2 regions of the Vreelandella sp. 2A-K22 genome follow, and region 1 is predicted to be linked to the other one. Evidence: predicted binding sites of a transcription regulator. Region 1 holds the regulator's gene; the other holds the start of a gene.
What was found. Region 1 encodes FNR, which switches genes on or off when oxygen is low (the NO sensors DNR and NnrR bind a similar motif). Its sites were predicted from a motif close to TTGATNTANATCAA; they were not measured.

Region 1 (7,985 bases):
ATGCCTATATACAAGGCAAAAGAGGCGCCGACGAACAGTAAGTTAATTGCAAACTGGCTCATACCGGCTTACTCCCCAAGGCCAAATTTTTGATCGAGCTTGTTCATCTTCCAGGCATAGAAGAAGATCAGCACGATAAACGTTAGGATTGAGCCCTGTTGTGCAAACCAGAAGCCAAGATCGGTACCGCCAACCGGAATACCGGCGAGCAGCGGGCGAAAAAGGATAGCGCATCCGTAAGAAACAAATGCCCAAACAGCCAGGCATCCGAAAATTAAGCGGACGTTTGCTTTCCAGTATTCAGCAGCGTTGGTTTTGTCATCTGCCATTGTGTTGCTCTCCACTTGTGATTTTTAAGGTTGGGAAAGTTCACGAGGAATAGCGTGTGACCCATCAGGGCAATCGCACGTCTAAAGCCACCCTATCGATAGGAGTGGTGAGTCAGCTTCTGTTAGCACATCACCTTATTATTCGATATGAAATGTCGAGTTAGTTAGTGACGTGCGATTACCCTGCATGACTCATTGTTAATACTGGGCAATAAACGTCAAAAAATAAATCCCAGACTTTGGTATCAATAAACGACGAATTGGCTTTTGGTAAGATGCATGTTATTGAAAATACGAGTTTTTAGAGGCTGTTTAAGCGAATTTTGTAGGCGTTTGAAGAGCTATAGGACGATAGTCTAGTGAGCAAATAAAAGCAGTTATTGGCTACTTTAAATACATGTCCTGGGTTTTGCCGGAAGCACGGTTAGTAAGTGTCGATACTTTGGTCGTGTATCAAAAGTCGCTTCGACTTTAGCGTGATAGCTAAAGGTATAACAAGGTTATACTTGCTACTTGGGAAGTGAATCCTTTATACCCGTACAGCCACCTTCATATAATAATCGATAACATTTTTTTTGAAGCGCTGGTGTGGGCCAATTTATGTGGGCCAGTATCGAGTCACGACGTTTATTTATTTTTGCTTATGTCTGCTAGCGCGCCTTAAGACACAACCCGGTTAGTCGCAGCCCGTTTAATGAGGTTATACCCCATGGTCGATGTGGATCTATCCCAACTGCCGTTTACGCTCCTTGACGATGAGGGGCGTGACCACATTCGTCGTGGCATTGACCTGGCCTATTTTGATCGTGACGAAATCATTTTAGAGACTGGCCAAGCGGGTGAGTTCGTTTATCTGATCCATAAAGGCGAAGTGGCGGAAATCGATCCTACATTGCCCTCATCTACCGCGCGTATTGGTCACTACACGGCAGGGGACCTGTTTGGCGCGATCAGTATTCTCAACGGTAAAAGCCGCTACCGCTTTAAGGCTGAACAGGAGTGCCTGTGTTACCTAATGCCTAAAGCACTGTTTCAGCAGCTGTGTCGCCACTATCCTGATTTCAGCAGTTTTTTTCGCCAATCGCTGACCCATAAGGCGCGCCTGATGACCGAAAAGCGCGCCGAAGGTGGCGTCACCATGGCAGGCTTTATGCTGGCCAAGGTAAGCGAGTGCATGCGTGCGCCACTGCTGATGGCAGCGACGACCGATATCGCTAGCGCTGTAAAACAGCTCAACGAAAGTCACGCCGACAGCCTGCTGGTGTCGACCCAGGACGACACCCTCGGCATGGTGACCAAAACCGATCTGCTCAACGCCTTAGTGCTAAAGGGCAGCGCGGTAACATCATCGGTGGATAAGATCGCCCATTTTAACTTGGTGACCGTCGCACCGGATCAGTACTTATTTGAAGTATTGGTGCTGATGACCCGCCATAAAGTGGCGCGGGTGGTAGTGATGGAGCAAAACGTCTTGAAAGGCGTTGTAGAGCTCACCGACGTGCTTAGCTACTTCTCAAGCCGCAGCTATGTGGTGAGCCTGCAGATCGAGCAGGCGACCAACTTAGAGGCGCTTTCGGCTGCCAGTCAGCGCACCCCGGAGCTGGTCAAAGCGCTGATGGCCCAGGGCGTTAAGCTGCGCTTTGCGATGGATCTGCTTGCGGCACTAAACGGCCGTATTATTAGCAAGGCCTGGGAGTTCACTGTCGATAAGCGCTATCACGAGCAGAGCTGCATGATGGTGATGGGCAGCGAAGGGCGCGGTGAGCAGATTCTAAAAACGGATCAGGATAACGGCTTGATTCTTGCCGATGAAACCCAGTGGCCTGATCTTGCCAGCCATATGCAAACGCTCACCGATACCCTGATTCAGCTTGGTTACCCGCCGTGCCCCGGCAACATTATGGTGTCTAACCCCGAGTGGGTGGCCACGGTATCCCAATGGAAAGGTAATATTGCCAAGTGGGCCAGGGAGCGTGATGGCGATAGCCTGATGAAGCTGGCCATTATGCTCGATGCTCATGGCGTGGCGGGCAACCCGAGCTTGCTTGAGAGCGTGCGCGATGAGCTGTTTGAACGCTGCTCGGGCGATGAGCTGCTGCTTTCCTATTTTGCCCGCACGGCGCTGCGCTTTTCGACGCCGCTGACGCTGTTTGGTTCGCTGAAAAAGCCTCAGCACGGTATCGATATCAAGAAAGGCGGTATTTTCCCTATCGTGCACGGTGTCCGCACCATGGCGCTTGAGCGGCGCATCAAAGCCACCTCGACGTTTGATCGCTTGGATGCCCTGGTTACTGACGGCCGGTTGGATCGCCGTTTTGCCGATGACCTGGGCGAAGCGTTGGCGCTCTTTTCTGAGCTGCGCCTCAAGCAGCAGCTAAGTACGCTGGAAACTTCTGCGGATGCGAAAGAAACTAACGCCCAAAGCAGCAGACGCGCTAACCGTGTCGTGGTGCAGAACCTCTCTTCCCTGGAGCGCGACCTACTGCGCGAAGCGATGCATATTGTCAAAGACTTTAAGCAGCGGCTTTCCCACCGTTACCATTTGGAGTATTCGTGAGCGGAATGCGGCTGTTAGATCGACATGTGACGCTATTTAGCGGCTCGCTGCGCACCTTGTTAAGGCGTGAAAGTGACCGGCGTCGTTGTGCAGATTCCCCCTATGCCTGGCTGTTTCAGCCCTATATGGGCGAAGAGCTGGTGGCGCTCGCCTGCACAGCAACGCCCACGCAATCATCACCTGTGATCAGCGTGGCGGCAGTGGTGCTGAGCCATCAGCAGGTGCATACCAGTCGTGCTTTTGTGATCACCCTTGGTAGCGCAAAGCAGCCCGAGAGCGCAACGCTGCGCCGTCATCACTTGCTGTGCGAGGCGGGGGAGATACTGCCACCAAATAGTGATAACTTGAGCGCGCTAGTAGAATTTATCGGCAATCGGCCCATCGTTGGCTGGCAGTTAGAGAAGCGCATTGGAGCATTGAATGCACTACTCAGTAAGCGGCTGAATTTTGCCCTGCCCAACGCCCAGGTCGATGTGGCAAAACTGCATCAGCGCCAACTGCGCCGTTTGCACCCGGAGGTCGAAGCGCCCAGCAGCTTCGCCCAGGCGTTGGCATGCTGGCAAGTACCCGTCATGGGCATGCAGAGTGTGCTTGGAGAGGCCACCGCCAGCGCACTGCTGTATATGCGCCTGCAGCGTATTATGGCGCAGGTGGCATAGTAGTCTCTTTCGTCGTGGCGAGGACAGCTTTCCGCGAGGGCGCTGTGAACCCCTCCCTGGGCGCTACTTTTGTCATCCATGACAAAAGACCCTCGCTCCAAGCTGCCCTCGCACCGAGGTATGGTGCAGCGGTCAAAATAGTCACTTCCAATTGCGATATCTTGTGTGGCTACGTCTGATTAGTTGGGTCAGGCGGTGAGTGTTGTTAGAATAGTTATTACTTTTTTCTCTCACGCCTTCTACCCTCGGCAGTGCTTATACCATGCAAACTCTTGATCACTTTGATCCTGCTCACCTTGATACGGTTGGAGCCACCCCAGCTGACGCTGAGCACGACCAGCCTGAGCTGGCTGATGCGAAGCAGAAGCGTGAATTTAACAAGCTGCAAAAGCGTCTGCGCCGAGAAGTGGGCAATGCGATCATTGATTATCAAATGATCAATGAAGGTGATCGCGTAATGGTCTGCCTCTCCGGTGGAAAGGACAGCTACACGATGCTGGAGATTTTGCGCAATTTGCAGCGCAATGCGCCGGTCAATTTTTCGCTGGTAGCGGTCAATCTGGATCAAAAACAGCCGGGTTTTCCCGAGCACGTATTGCCTGCGTATCTGGATAAGCAGGGCGTGGAGTACCACATTGTCGAGCGCGATACTTACTCGGTGGTAAAAGAGAAAACCCCGGAAGGTAAAACCACCTGCGCGCTTTGTTCACGGCTGCGGCGCGGCTCGTTGTATGGCTTTGCCGAAGAGATTGGCGCCAATAAGATAGCCCTGGGCCATCACCGGGAAGATATTCTCGAAACACTGTTTCTCAATATGTTCTTTGGCGGCAACCTGAAAGCGATGCCGCCAAAGCTGCTATCCGATGATGGGAAGAATATCGTTATTCGGCCGTTGGCCTACTGCAAAGAGGCTGATATCGCCGAGTTTTCGCGGCTGATGGCGTTTCCGATTATTCCCTGCAACCTGTGCGGTTCACAGCCTAATATGCAGCGTCAGGTGGTCAAAGAGATGCTCGCCGAGTGGGACAAAAAGTTTCCTGGCCGCCTGGAGAGCATGTTCAAGGCTGTCACCAACATTGCCCCTTCCCAGTTGGCCGACCGCAGCCTGTTCGATTTTGAAGGCCTTGAGGCCAAGCAAGCAGAGCTACTGGCGGGGCGTATCCAAGCCTTTAACGTCAGCTAACTGTTTGCTCTTCCTCTTCGGCGAGGGTAATCAAGCGCGGCATATCGAGAATGTTGACCTCTCGCCCGGAGACCGCCACCACGCTCTGCTGCTGAAAGCGGCTTAGTATGCGGCTGACCGTTTCCACCGCTAAGCCCAGGTAGTTGCCGATATCAGCCCTGGGCATTGAGAGGCGAAAGCTGTAAGGCGAGTAGCCCCGGCGACGAAAACGATCCGAGAGGGTAATCAAAAAACTTGCTAGCCGCTGATCGGCGGTTTTACGCGAAAGTAGCCGCATCATACGCCGGTCATCGCGCAACTCTTTGCTCATGCTACGATAAAGCTGGCCACGCAGTTCGGGTAGCTCCTCCGAGAGTAAGTCCAGGCGGTCAAAAGGAATCTCGCAGACGGTGGTCGTTTCCAGGGCGATAACGCTACCGGGGTAATGCTCTTCGTCAATGCCATCCAACCCCACCAATTCACTGGGCAGGTAGAAATTGGTCAACTGCTCGCTGCCGTTACCTTCGGCGGTGATCTGTTTCAAACTGCCCGAACGGACTGCGTAAACGCTGGTAAAGGTGTCGCCCTGACGAAACAGCGGTTCGCCTTTTTTCAGCGGCGCGCGACGACGAATAATGGCGTCGAACTGCCCCACGTCGTCCAGCTCAAGGGCAAGTGGCAGGCACAGTGAGCTCAAACTGCAGGTTTGGCAGCGAGCTTCATGGAGTAGCGAGCGCCGACGGCTCATGGGTTCCAACATGCTTTGCTCCTTGAGAGGGTCCCGCTTATCAATTAGAAAATCCTTACTTATTATAGTCGCTTTAGCATGCCTGCAATAAGGTGATTAAACAATCTTAGAATACTGTTGTCCCGTTTGCCCGGAAAGATGGGTATCAAACGCCATTGCTATATGGCGAATCAGCAGCCGCCCCGTCGGCGTGGCGTTAAGCTGATCACCGCGGCGGGTCAGCAGGCCATCCTGTTCGGCGCTCTGCAGGCGCTCAAGCGCTGGCGCAAAGTAGCGGGGGGCATCGATGTTCCAGCGTTGACTAACGGCGGCCAGGTCAATGCCCATATCGCACATCAGCCGCTCAATCACGTCCCGCCGGATCAGGTCGTCATCACTTAAGCGTATGCCACGCACGGTGGCAAGCTGCCCCTGATCCAGCGTCGCTTCGTAGCTTGCCAGATCGCTCGGGTTCTGCGCATAGACGTCATCAATGCGCGAAATCGCCGATACGCCAAGCCCGATTAAGTCGCACTGAGCATGGCTGGAGTAGCCCTGGAAGTTGCGCTGCAGCGAGCCTTCGCGCTGGGCAATAGCCAGGCTATCGTCAGGGCGGGCAAAGTGATCCATACCGATATGCACATAGCCAGCTGCGGTGAGCATTTCGATGGTGGTGCGCAGAATCGCTAGCTTCTCTTCTCCGCCTGGCAAGTCATCGACATTAATGCGCCGCTGCGGGGCAAAACGCTCGGGCATATGCGCGTAATTAAACACAGAAAGGCGCGCCGGGTTGAGCTCGATCACCTGGCGTAGGGTGTTGGCAAAGCTCTTTTCAGTCTGAAATGGCAAGCCATAAATTAGGTCGAGATTGAGCGAGCGAAAGCCCAGGCGATGCGCCTCCTCCATCAGCGTTTCGGTAAGTACCCGAGGCTGAATACGGTTAATCGCTTTCTGCACCAGCGGGCTTAAATCCTGCACGCCCAGGCTGATGCGATTAAAGCCGAGGGATTCGAGATGGCGCAGCGTAAACACATCCGCTTCGCGAGGATCTATTTCAATTGCGTAATCGCGATCAGCAGACGATGAAAGACCAAAACGTGCATCCAGTCGATCAATCAGGTCGCCCATCTGGTTCAAACTGAGAAATGTCGGCGTGCCGCCGCCCCAATGCAACTGCTCCACCGGTCGTGATGTATCCAAGTGGCGTGCGGTCAGCACCATTTCACGGTCAAGCCGGGCTATATAGGGCTCGGCAAGGGCAGTGTTTTTGGTAGCGATTTTATTACACGCGCAGTAGAAGCAGATCTTGCGGCAGAAGGGCACATGAACGTACAGAGAGAGCGGACGCTTACTGGCATTGCTACGCTCCAATGCCTGGGTCAGGTCGCCAGGGGTAAATTGGTCGTGAAACGACAGCGCCGTGGGGTAGGAGGTGTAGCGTGGGCCGTTGGTGTCGTAGCGACTCAGTAACGCTTCGTCCCACACCGGCTGCATAGGGGCTGCGGCAGCAGCGGGTGCAAGAGGCAAGGCAGCAGGGGTATGAACGGGCATGAAGGGGCGCTCCGACGTTAGGAAATGCCGCTAGCCTAACCCGTGGTTAGGAGGTAAATGTTGAGCCACGTCATGCTATTAGAGGTTGTGTACCGAAAGCGTCCACAGTTGCCACAGTGCAAAAGCGATAATTGTCAGCGCTGCCACGCTGCGGGTCGCGGGGTGACGTATCAAATGGCTGAGCTGGCGGGCAGCCAGGCCAGTGGCAAGCAGCGCAGGTAGGGTGCCAAGCCCAAAGGCGCCCATGAGTAGAGCGCCCTGAAGCGGGTCGGCAATCGCTAAGCTCCAGGCCAACATGGAGTAGACCAACCCGCAGGGGAGCCAGCCCCAGAGCGCTCCCAGGGCGAAGGCTTGGGGAATATGCACTACGGGCATCAAGCGACGCCCCACGGGTTCGATAAAGCGCCATAGTCGCCGGCCAACGGCCTCCACTTTGAGCAGCCCTTTCCACCAGTTGGCGATATACAGTGCCATTAAGATCAGCATCAGTGCGGCAAATACCTGGAGTAGCAGGCGTGCCGTAGCAGAAAGGGAAAACAGCGTGCCTAGCAGTGCCACCAGCGCGCCTGCGCTCATATAGCTAACAATGCGGCCTGTGTTGTAGCTGAGCAGCAGGCCTCCCATGCGCGCCGGATGACGCATGCTGGGGGGGACTGCAAAGGTGAGCGCGCTCATAATGCCGCCACACATACCAATGCAGTGGGCGCCGCCCATCAAGCCAAACACAAACGCCGCCATTAGCGGCGGCAGATCAAGCCCCGTTGGATTCATGGCCGAGGCTCTTGGTCGTCGGGTGTGTCTGCCGCTGATGGTTCGGAAGATTTTTGCTTTGCCTGCTGATGCTGGCGGCGCTGCTCAGGGCTAAGATCGTTTTCATCCTCATCAAATAGAATGCGGTGCGCTGGGCCTTCTAGGTCATCGAACTGATCATTTTTCACCGCCCAGAAAAACGCCCAGACGGCGAGGCCCAGCAAAATCAGGGAAAGCGGGATCAACAGAT
Region 2 (7,985 bases), on a different contig from region 1:
CTTCGCGCAGCATGTAGAGTTTAAAAAAGCGGTGTTTCAGCCACCAGTTGCGTTTCAGTGGCGGCAGGCGTTGCGATGATGATTTATCCATGACGTTCCTCCCCTACCCTTTAAACAGCGCAATGAGTGTGTGTTTGGCCGCTTCGACCTTGCCCTGATTGACCGCAGCGGCGGGGTCAACGTGTTTGGGGCATACCTTGGAGCAGAAGCCCACAAAGGTGCAGCTCCAAACGCCTTCGTGGCGGTTAAGTTCGGCCATGCGCTGCTTCTTGCCGTGGTCGCGGCTATCCAGATTGTAGCGGTGGGCCAGCGTTAGCGCCGCCGGGCCAAGGAACTCAGGATTCAAGCCAAACTGCGGGCAGGCCGAGTAGCAGAGGCCACAATTAATGCAGTTAGCGAACTGCTTATAGCGGGCGAGCTGCTCAGGGGACTGCTGATAGGTTTCCGGCGCCTGGGGGTCATACGGTTTTACCGGGTTGTCATCAATCAGGTAGGGCTTAACCGCGGCCAGGTGCTCAAGGAATATCTCCATATCCACCACCAAATCCCGCTGCACCGGGAAGTGGGATAGCGGCTCGATGCGGATCTCGCCTTCATAATCGCGCAGGAAGGTTTTGCAGCCGAGCTTGGGAATGCCATTCACCATGACCCCGCAGGAGCCGCAAATCGCCATCCGGCACGACCAGCGGTAGCTCAGCGTGCTATCGAGCTGTTCTTTAATGTGGTTGAGGGCATCCAGCAAAGAGGTGCTGTCGTCCACCGGCAGTTCGTACTGCTGCCAGTAGGACTCAGCCGAACTGTCTGGCAAATAGCGTTTAACGCTGATTTGTTTGGTGCTGATCTGCTGGGTGTTCATGCCTTGCCCCCCTTGCCCGCATCGCCATAAGCCCGCTCCGCCGGGGCGGAAAACCGCACATCGACATCCTGCCAGTGTAGCTCGGCATGGGCATCGCCTTGATAAAACACTTGGCTGTGCTTGAGGTAGTTAACGTCGTCGCGTTTCTGCATACCTTCATCCAGGCGCTGATGGGCACCACGGGATTCACGACGTTCAAGCGCCCCTAAGCAAGAGGCTTCGGCAATATCCAGGCCACACTCCAATTCAAGACATTCCAGTAGCTCGGTATTGAATATCTTGCTGGTATCATTAACGCGAACCTTATTAAAGCGCTCACGTAGCTGACGCATGGTACCCAGCGAATGGCGCATGCCCTCTTCAGTGCGGTAAATACCGCAGCCACTCTCCATGGCTTGCACCATGGCGTGCTTGAGTGCTACCCAATTCTCTGCCCCCTCGGTTCCGTCACAGAGCCGCAACAGCTTGGCTTGTTGGCGATCGCCCTGGGCTTCCAGCAAGCGCTCATCAGCCCACTCGGTTTTGGCCGCTCGCTGGCTCGCTTGTTCACCGGCTAAGCGGCCAAATACCAGCAGCTCGGTCAGCGAGTTGGAGCCCAGGCGGTTGGCACCGTGCAAACCAACTGAAGCACACTCCCCGGCGGCGTAAAGCCCGGCAATGGAGGTTTCGCACTGAGGGTCGGTCTCAATCCCACCCATGGTGTAGTGAACCGCCGGGCGAATGGGAATGGGGTCTTTCACCGGATCAACATTGATATAGGATTTAGCCAGTTCACAGATAAACGGCAGGCGCTCCAAAATGTACTTTTCACCCAAGTGGCGTAGGTCAAGATAAACAACGTCGCTGTCGCCAAACTTTCCGGTGCGGCCCGCCTGCTGCTCTTGCCAGAAGGCCTGGGAGAGTTTGTCCCGTGGTCCCAGCTCCATGTATTTGTTTTCCGGCTTGCCCAACGGGGTTTCTGGGCCCAGGCCGTAATCCTGCAGATAGCGGTAGCCCTCTTTATTGAGCAGAATGCCGCCTTCGCCCCGGCACGCTTCGGTAATCAAAATGCCAGAACCGGGCAGGCCGGTGGGGTGGTACTGGACAAACTCCATATCCCGCAACGCCACACCGTGACGATAGGCCATCGCCATGCCGTCGCCGGTGACAATTCCCGCGTTGGTATTGAAGCGGAACAAGCGCCCTGCGCCGCCGGTAGCGAGAATCACCGCTTTAGCGCGCAGCAGGGTCAGTTCACCGGTAGCGATCTGCAGGGCTATAACGCCAATAACCGCACCTTCGTGTACCGCCAGATCGAGCACAAAGAACTCATCAAAACGCTCAATCTCTGGGTACTTCAGCGAGGTCTGAAACAGGGTGTGGAGCATATGAAAGCCGGTTTTGTCGGCCGCAAACCAGGTGCGTGCGGTTTTCATGCCCCCGAAGCGGCGCACCTGCACTTGGCCATCGCCTTTACGGCTCCAGGGGCAGCCCCAGCGCTCCATCTGCACCAATTCTTGATAAGCGTGATGAACAAAGTAGTCGACGACGCCCTGCTCAACCAGCCAGTCACCGCCTGACACCGTGTCGTCGAAATGCGCTTGGTGGGAATCTTCGGCACTGGTGACGGCGGCAGCGCCACCTTCAGCCGCCACGGTATGGGAACGCATGGGGTAAACCTTGGACATCAGCGCTATGCGCTGGGGAGTGCCCTGCTCTTTGGCCTGCTCGGCAGCCCCGATAGCAGCGCGTAAGCCTGCACCACCCCCACCAACAATGACGATATCAAAATCTCGCTGTTGCATGAAAAGCCCCTTCATTAGCCAAGTCAAAGGTGGTACTGGCGGCAATCTGCGCTGCCGTCTTGTCTATTCGAACTTACCATACAAGGGGAAGGCCCTGTTCATTAGTCCAAAGGACTATTGATGTACATCAAGAAAGGGAGGAATCGAGCTAGCATCACTTTTACCCTAGTGCTGCACCGCCTACTCTTCAAATCACTCACTGCCGGGCAGACCACTGCCCACCAAGCAAAAAGAGCACACTACCAACACTGAAGAGAGGTGCCGCATGACGACCGATGCTCAACCCTCACCGCGATGGAAACTGTTAGCGCCGCTAGCAGTTGCTATCATCGTCGCGCTGATACCCACTCCCCTGGGGCTTGCGCCTCATGCGTGGTACTTTTTCGCCATTTTCCTCGGCTGTGTGGTTGGCCTTATTCTTGAACCATTGCCGGGCGCAGTGGTGGGCCTGGTCGGCGTTACCCTGGTGGCACTACTTTCCCGGTGGGTGCTGTTCTCTCCGGAGCAACTGGCGACTGACGGATTCAGTGCTGCTAACCAAGCATTCTCATGGGCGGTGTCGGGCTTTACCAATTCCACCGTATGGCTGATTTTCGGCGCATTTATGTTTGCCTTGGGGTATGAAAAAACCGGACTCGGCAGGCGAATATCGCTTTGGCTGGTCAAGGCAATGGGAAAACGTACGTTGACTCTTGGCTACGCGGTGATGATTGCCGATGGCATTCTGGCGCCGTTTACGCCCTCGAACACCGCACGTAGCGCAGGCACGATCTACCCCGTGATTCGCAACCTGCCGCCGCTTTACGATTCGCACCCCAATGACCCCAGCATGAAGCGCATGGGCAGCTTTTTGATGTGGACCGCGCTGGCTTCCACCTGTGTGACCAGTTCGCTATTTTTGACCGCTCTGGCGCCCAATCTATTGGCGATCGCGCTAACCGAGAGCGCGACAGGTATTCATATCAACTGGGGGCAGTGGTTTATGGCAGTAGCACCTGTCGGCATTCTGCTGCTCCTGCTGGTGCCGCTGCTGAGCTACTGGCTATGCGCGCCCGAAGTGAAAGCGGGGAATGAAATCTCCGACTGGGCGGGGCAAGAGTTAACCAAGCTGGGAGCACTGACCCGCCATGAAATAATGCTGGTCATTATGGTGGTCACCGCCCTGCTGCTATGGATTTTTGCGGGCGATATTATCTCTGGGTCGCTGGTAGGCTTGGTGGTGATCTGCGGCATGCTGTTAACCGGCATTGTGACCTGGAGCGATATTCTCGATAACCGAGCAGCCTGGAATACCTTTGTATGGTTTGCCACCCTGGTGGCACTAGCGGGCGGGCTCAGCCAAGTCGGCTTCGTTAACTGGTTTGGCAATGTGGTTGGCGGGCAAATAAGCCACTTCAACCCCCTAATGGCCATGGTGGCGCTGGTGGTCATTTTCTATCTACTGCACTACTTCTTTGCCAGTGTTACTGCCCACGTTACCGCCTTGCTACCGGTGATTCTGGCAGCGGCATCAGGCATTGTCGGTCTGGATATGCAGATGTTTGTTCTGCTACTGCTACCCACACTTGGCTTTATGGGCATTCTGACCCCCTACGGCACAGGGCCAAGCCCGGTTTACTACGGCAGCGGCTACCTGCCCAGCGCGCTATTTTGGCGCCTAGGGGCGATCTTCGGGCTGCTATTTCTGGTAATTTGGCTGGTGGTCGGCCTGCCCTGGTTAATGGTGATCAGCTGATAAACATTAGCCTAGCGTGCGATACCAGGCATTGAGCTGCTGAGCAATCATCTCAGGTTGCTCAGCATGAAGATTGTGGCCCCCTTCCAGCGTGATATGGCGCAGGCGCGGGGCCATTGTTGCCAGATGAGACGCCAGAGTGTGGAACTTGATGTCCCGCTGCCCCGAAAAGTACCCCACCGGTAGCGAGGTGCTTTCCAGCCACTGCCAAAGCGTAGGCTGTTGACCCAAGGAAGTTGATTGCAGCATGCTGGCAATAGCTGGCCCATGATTCGCTAGCCGACGTTGAATCTGCCGACCGCGCTGAACCTCGGTTAAGTCGGCGAACACCGGCTGCTGGTACCAGTCGGCAAGTACGTTTTCCAATGGTTCCTGCTCGAAGCGTGTTGCCCAGTGCTCATCGTGCGCAATTCGGGCAGAGCGCTCACTGGCGGGCAGCCCTGGGTGGGCACTCTCCAGCCAGAGTGCTTCCAGCCCCGGTGGCTGACGGCTGGCATGGTACAGCGCCAAGCGCCCGCCCAGGGAGTAACCCAGTAGGCAGTAATGGCGAACACCGTGAGTTATCAGTGTATCGCCAAGCCAGCGGTGAAAGGCCTCAAAAGAGCCTACCTGCACGTGGTGATTCTGGCCGTGGCCGGGTAAATCCAGCGCGAGGGAGTTGATGCCTTCCAAGTCAGCGATGACCTCACCCCAGTCCTGAGCATCGCCCAACAGACCGTGGAGCATTACCAGAGTCGGCGCCTGAGGTTTACTGCTCACGCGGCTCCCCTCGAATCGCTGCGCCAAGATGCTTGAGATCATTGGCCACCTGCTGATGGGGCACGTTAATCTCAATCAACGTAACGCCCGCCTGCAAAGCCTGAGTGTAGGCCGCCATAAAGGCATCCAGTGACTCTGGCGCGAAGTAGCCAAGCCCAAACATCTTCGCCGCATGCTCGAAGTGCAAGCCGTGGGGCTGGCGATAATAGCGCTCCAGCAGATCGTCTTCTTTAGGCACCGGCAGCATATGGAAAATACTGCCACCATCGTTATTGAGGATAACCACCACCAGAGGCTGCGTGGCCTGCTTTAACAGCGCCAAGCTGTTGAGATCATGCAGTGCGCTGGTATCCCCCAGCACAATAGTAGTCGGCTCTGAGCATGTGCAACTGAGGCCGTAAGCCGTGGCAATAAGACCATCAATACCGGAAGACCCGCGATTGGCAAATACCCGTACCGGCGTTTGGCGATGCGTACCCAGCATATTCATTAGCCGCGCGGGCAGGCTATTGCCTATAAACAACTGCCCTTCAGCCAACTGCGCTAAAAGGTGACAAACACCCAACTCTGAGAATGCTGTACAGCGCTCTTCCACAAGCTGACTAGTGCGTCGTTGGAGGCTGGCCAGCTGATGGCAGGGAGGTTGTTCAGGTATCGTTGGCAAAGCGGCTATAAAGTCGGCGGGCGAGCATATCAAACGGCGCTTAACACAGTAGTCGGGATCCAACCGCTGGGGCAGCGGATCAACCAACCAGGCATCCTGCCACGGTTGTTGGGCAATAAATTGCGTTAGCCGTTTCGAAATTAACCGACCACCAAACTGCAGCAGTACCTCGGCTTTGGCGAGTTCAGCGCAGAAACGCTCATCATTCAGCGCTAGATCAAAGTGAATCAGATTTTGAGGGTCAAAATGAATTTGGCTCTGTATGTCGGCCAGTAGCGGCCAACCCAACTGCTTGGATAGCTCAACAATCTGCTGCGCCTGCTGGGAGTCATCAACCCTGCCAACCACAATCAGGCCACGCTGCTGGGCAAACGTTACCCACTCGTTGTTGAGCGCTGGAACCGCAGTACTGAATGACCAATCACTCCACGGTTTTGAAGTCGTCAGCCAGTCCCTTAGCGGGGCGAGATAATCACCGGTATCCACCAGGCAGTTGCCGGGGTAAAGCGGTTCGCGATAACGGCAATTAATGTGAATCGGCCCGGGCATACGGCGTTGCTGATCAACAGCTTGATCAACAGTACTGAGTAGAAACGCTGCTTTTATCTCAGCATCCGGCGGCGGCAGGTCGTGGTGAACAATGGTGTGGCGGGAGAATATATCCCGCTGATCAATCGCCTGATTGCTGCCGTTACCCAGCAGTTCAATAGGGCGGTCGGCAGAGAGCACAATAAGCGGGACGCCGAGTAAATTTGCTTCCACCACCGTCGGGTAAAGGTTGGCCACGGCAGTGCCTGAGGTAGTGATAATAACGACCGGGCGCTGACTGCCCCGGGCAATGCCCAGCGCCATAAACCCCAGTCCACGCTCGTCAAAATGGCAGTGGCAGCGCAGCCCGGCATGCTCGCTGGCGGACATAGTCAAAGGCGATGAACGGGAGCCTGGCGCCAGGACTACATCGCGCACGCCTAAGCGGTAGAGTTCCTCCAGTATTAGTGCCGCCCATATATGATTAAAGGTGGCGTACTCTTCCATAAAACCACTCTTCACAAAACCGTCCGATGTCAGTGCTGTCATCTACGTTATCCCATCCCAAGCAGCGACATAATGTCAGCAATTTTCGTATCCAGTTCGTGCCACTCCTCGTCTGGCTGGGAGCCTGCCACAATGCCTGCACCGGCATAAAGACGAATCGCTTCTGGGCCGATATGGGCGCAGCGAATGGCCACCGACAGATCGCTGCTGGTGTGACTAATTCGCCCGAAAACGCCCGCATACCAACCGCGTCGATGGCGCTCATGTTGGCGAATAAATGCCAGCGCCGACTCGCGGGGAACGCCGCCTACCGCCGGGGTAGGCGGCAGCACTGCTAGCAACTGCTGGTCGGTGACGTCTCGGTGCAACTCGGCGTGAATCAGACGACGGATATGCTGCACCGAGCGCAGCTTAACAATATGCGCCTCGCCCATGTCCACTTGAGAAGAGAGCGACTCAAGCTGGGTCAAAAGCTGCTGATAGACACACTGGTTTTCCAGACTGTTTTTCTTATCGGCAAGCAGTTCATCGGCAAGCGCTTGATCTTGCTGGGCATCCCGCCCACGGCGAGTGGTACCCGCCAGCGCCTCGGTCATTAAATGCCGTCCTTCACGCTTGTAGAGCCGTTCCGGCGGGCAGCCGATAAAGGCTTCATGGGGAGTAAATTGGACGCCAAAGTGAAAACAGTCGGCGGCACCGGCCTGCCAGCGTGCTAGCAGCGCCCAAGGGCTGGGCGTTTCAGGTGTGGTTAGGCACGTCTCCCGTGAGAGCACCACCTTGGGTGTGTGACTCAGGTGATCAGGATGGGTGACCTGCTCTACCGACGCCGCCCACTCTTTCTGCACAGGATGGTCTTCACGCTGATAAACATGAGGCAGCCAACAAGGCAGCCGTTGCTCCTCTTCCAGCGCAGCCAAACAGGCACGAGCCTGGGCTATCTCGGCCTCTGGGCAGCAATCATCAAAGCGCAGATTGAGTGATAACATCACCCCCGCTTGCTGGCGCCTAAGCTCTATACGCGGCAGCAAAAAGTGGCAGCCCGGAAAGTGCTCCCACCCTGGCGTACCGGGGTCGAAGGCCATGCCCCCGAAGTAGTCCGGCTGCTCGCCACCACTATCGGCCAGTGTGGCAAGGTCGGCCTGCAGCGCGGCT

Region 2: frdA (fumarate reductase (quinol) flavoprotein subunit) is a predicted target of FNR. The motif match lies at 2,758-2,771, and genes of this name have one in related genera.

Annotation. Positions count from the first base shown of each region.
Region 1 is NZ_JBSUGC010000025.1:16,243-24,227, forward strand. It holds gene ACW17M_RS23225 (sodium:solute symporter family protein) at 1-62, opposite strand, end outside; gene ACW17M_RS23230 (DUF4212 domain-containing protein) at 69-329, opposite strand; gene ACW17M_RS23235 (DUF294 nucleotidyltransferase-like domain-containing protein) at 1,039-2,886, shown strand; gene ACW17M_RS23240 (3'-5' exonuclease family protein) at 2,892-3,545, shown strand; gene ttcA (tRNA 2-thiocytidine(32) synthetase TtcA) at 3,808-4,728, shown strand; gene fnr (fumarate/nitrate reduction transcriptional regulator Fnr) at 4,721-5,467, opposite strand; gene hemN (oxygen-independent coproporphyrinogen III oxidase) at 5,552-6,985, opposite strand; gene ACW17M_RS23260 (sulfite exporter TauE/SafE family protein) at 7,064-7,756, opposite strand; gene ccoS (cbb3-type cytochrome oxidase assembly protein CcoS) at 7,753-7,985, opposite strand, start outside.
Region 2 is NZ_JBSUGC010000009.1:122,034-130,018, reverse strand. It holds gene ACW17M_RS13750 (fumarate reductase) at 1-91, opposite strand, end outside; gene ACW17M_RS13745 (succinate dehydrogenase/fumarate reductase iron-sulfur subunit) at 104-856, opposite strand; gene frdA (fumarate reductase (quinol) flavoprotein subunit) at 853-2,640, opposite strand; gene ACW17M_RS13735 (anion permease) at 2,906-4,375, shown strand; gene menH (2-succinyl-6-hydroxy-2,4-cyclohexadiene-1-carboxylate synthase) at 4,382-5,134, opposite strand; gene menD (2-succinyl-5-enolpyruvyl-6-hydroxy-3-cyclohexene-1-carboxylic-acid synthase) at 5,124-6,875, opposite strand; gene ACW17M_RS13720 (isochorismate synthase) at 6,881-7,985, opposite strand, start outside.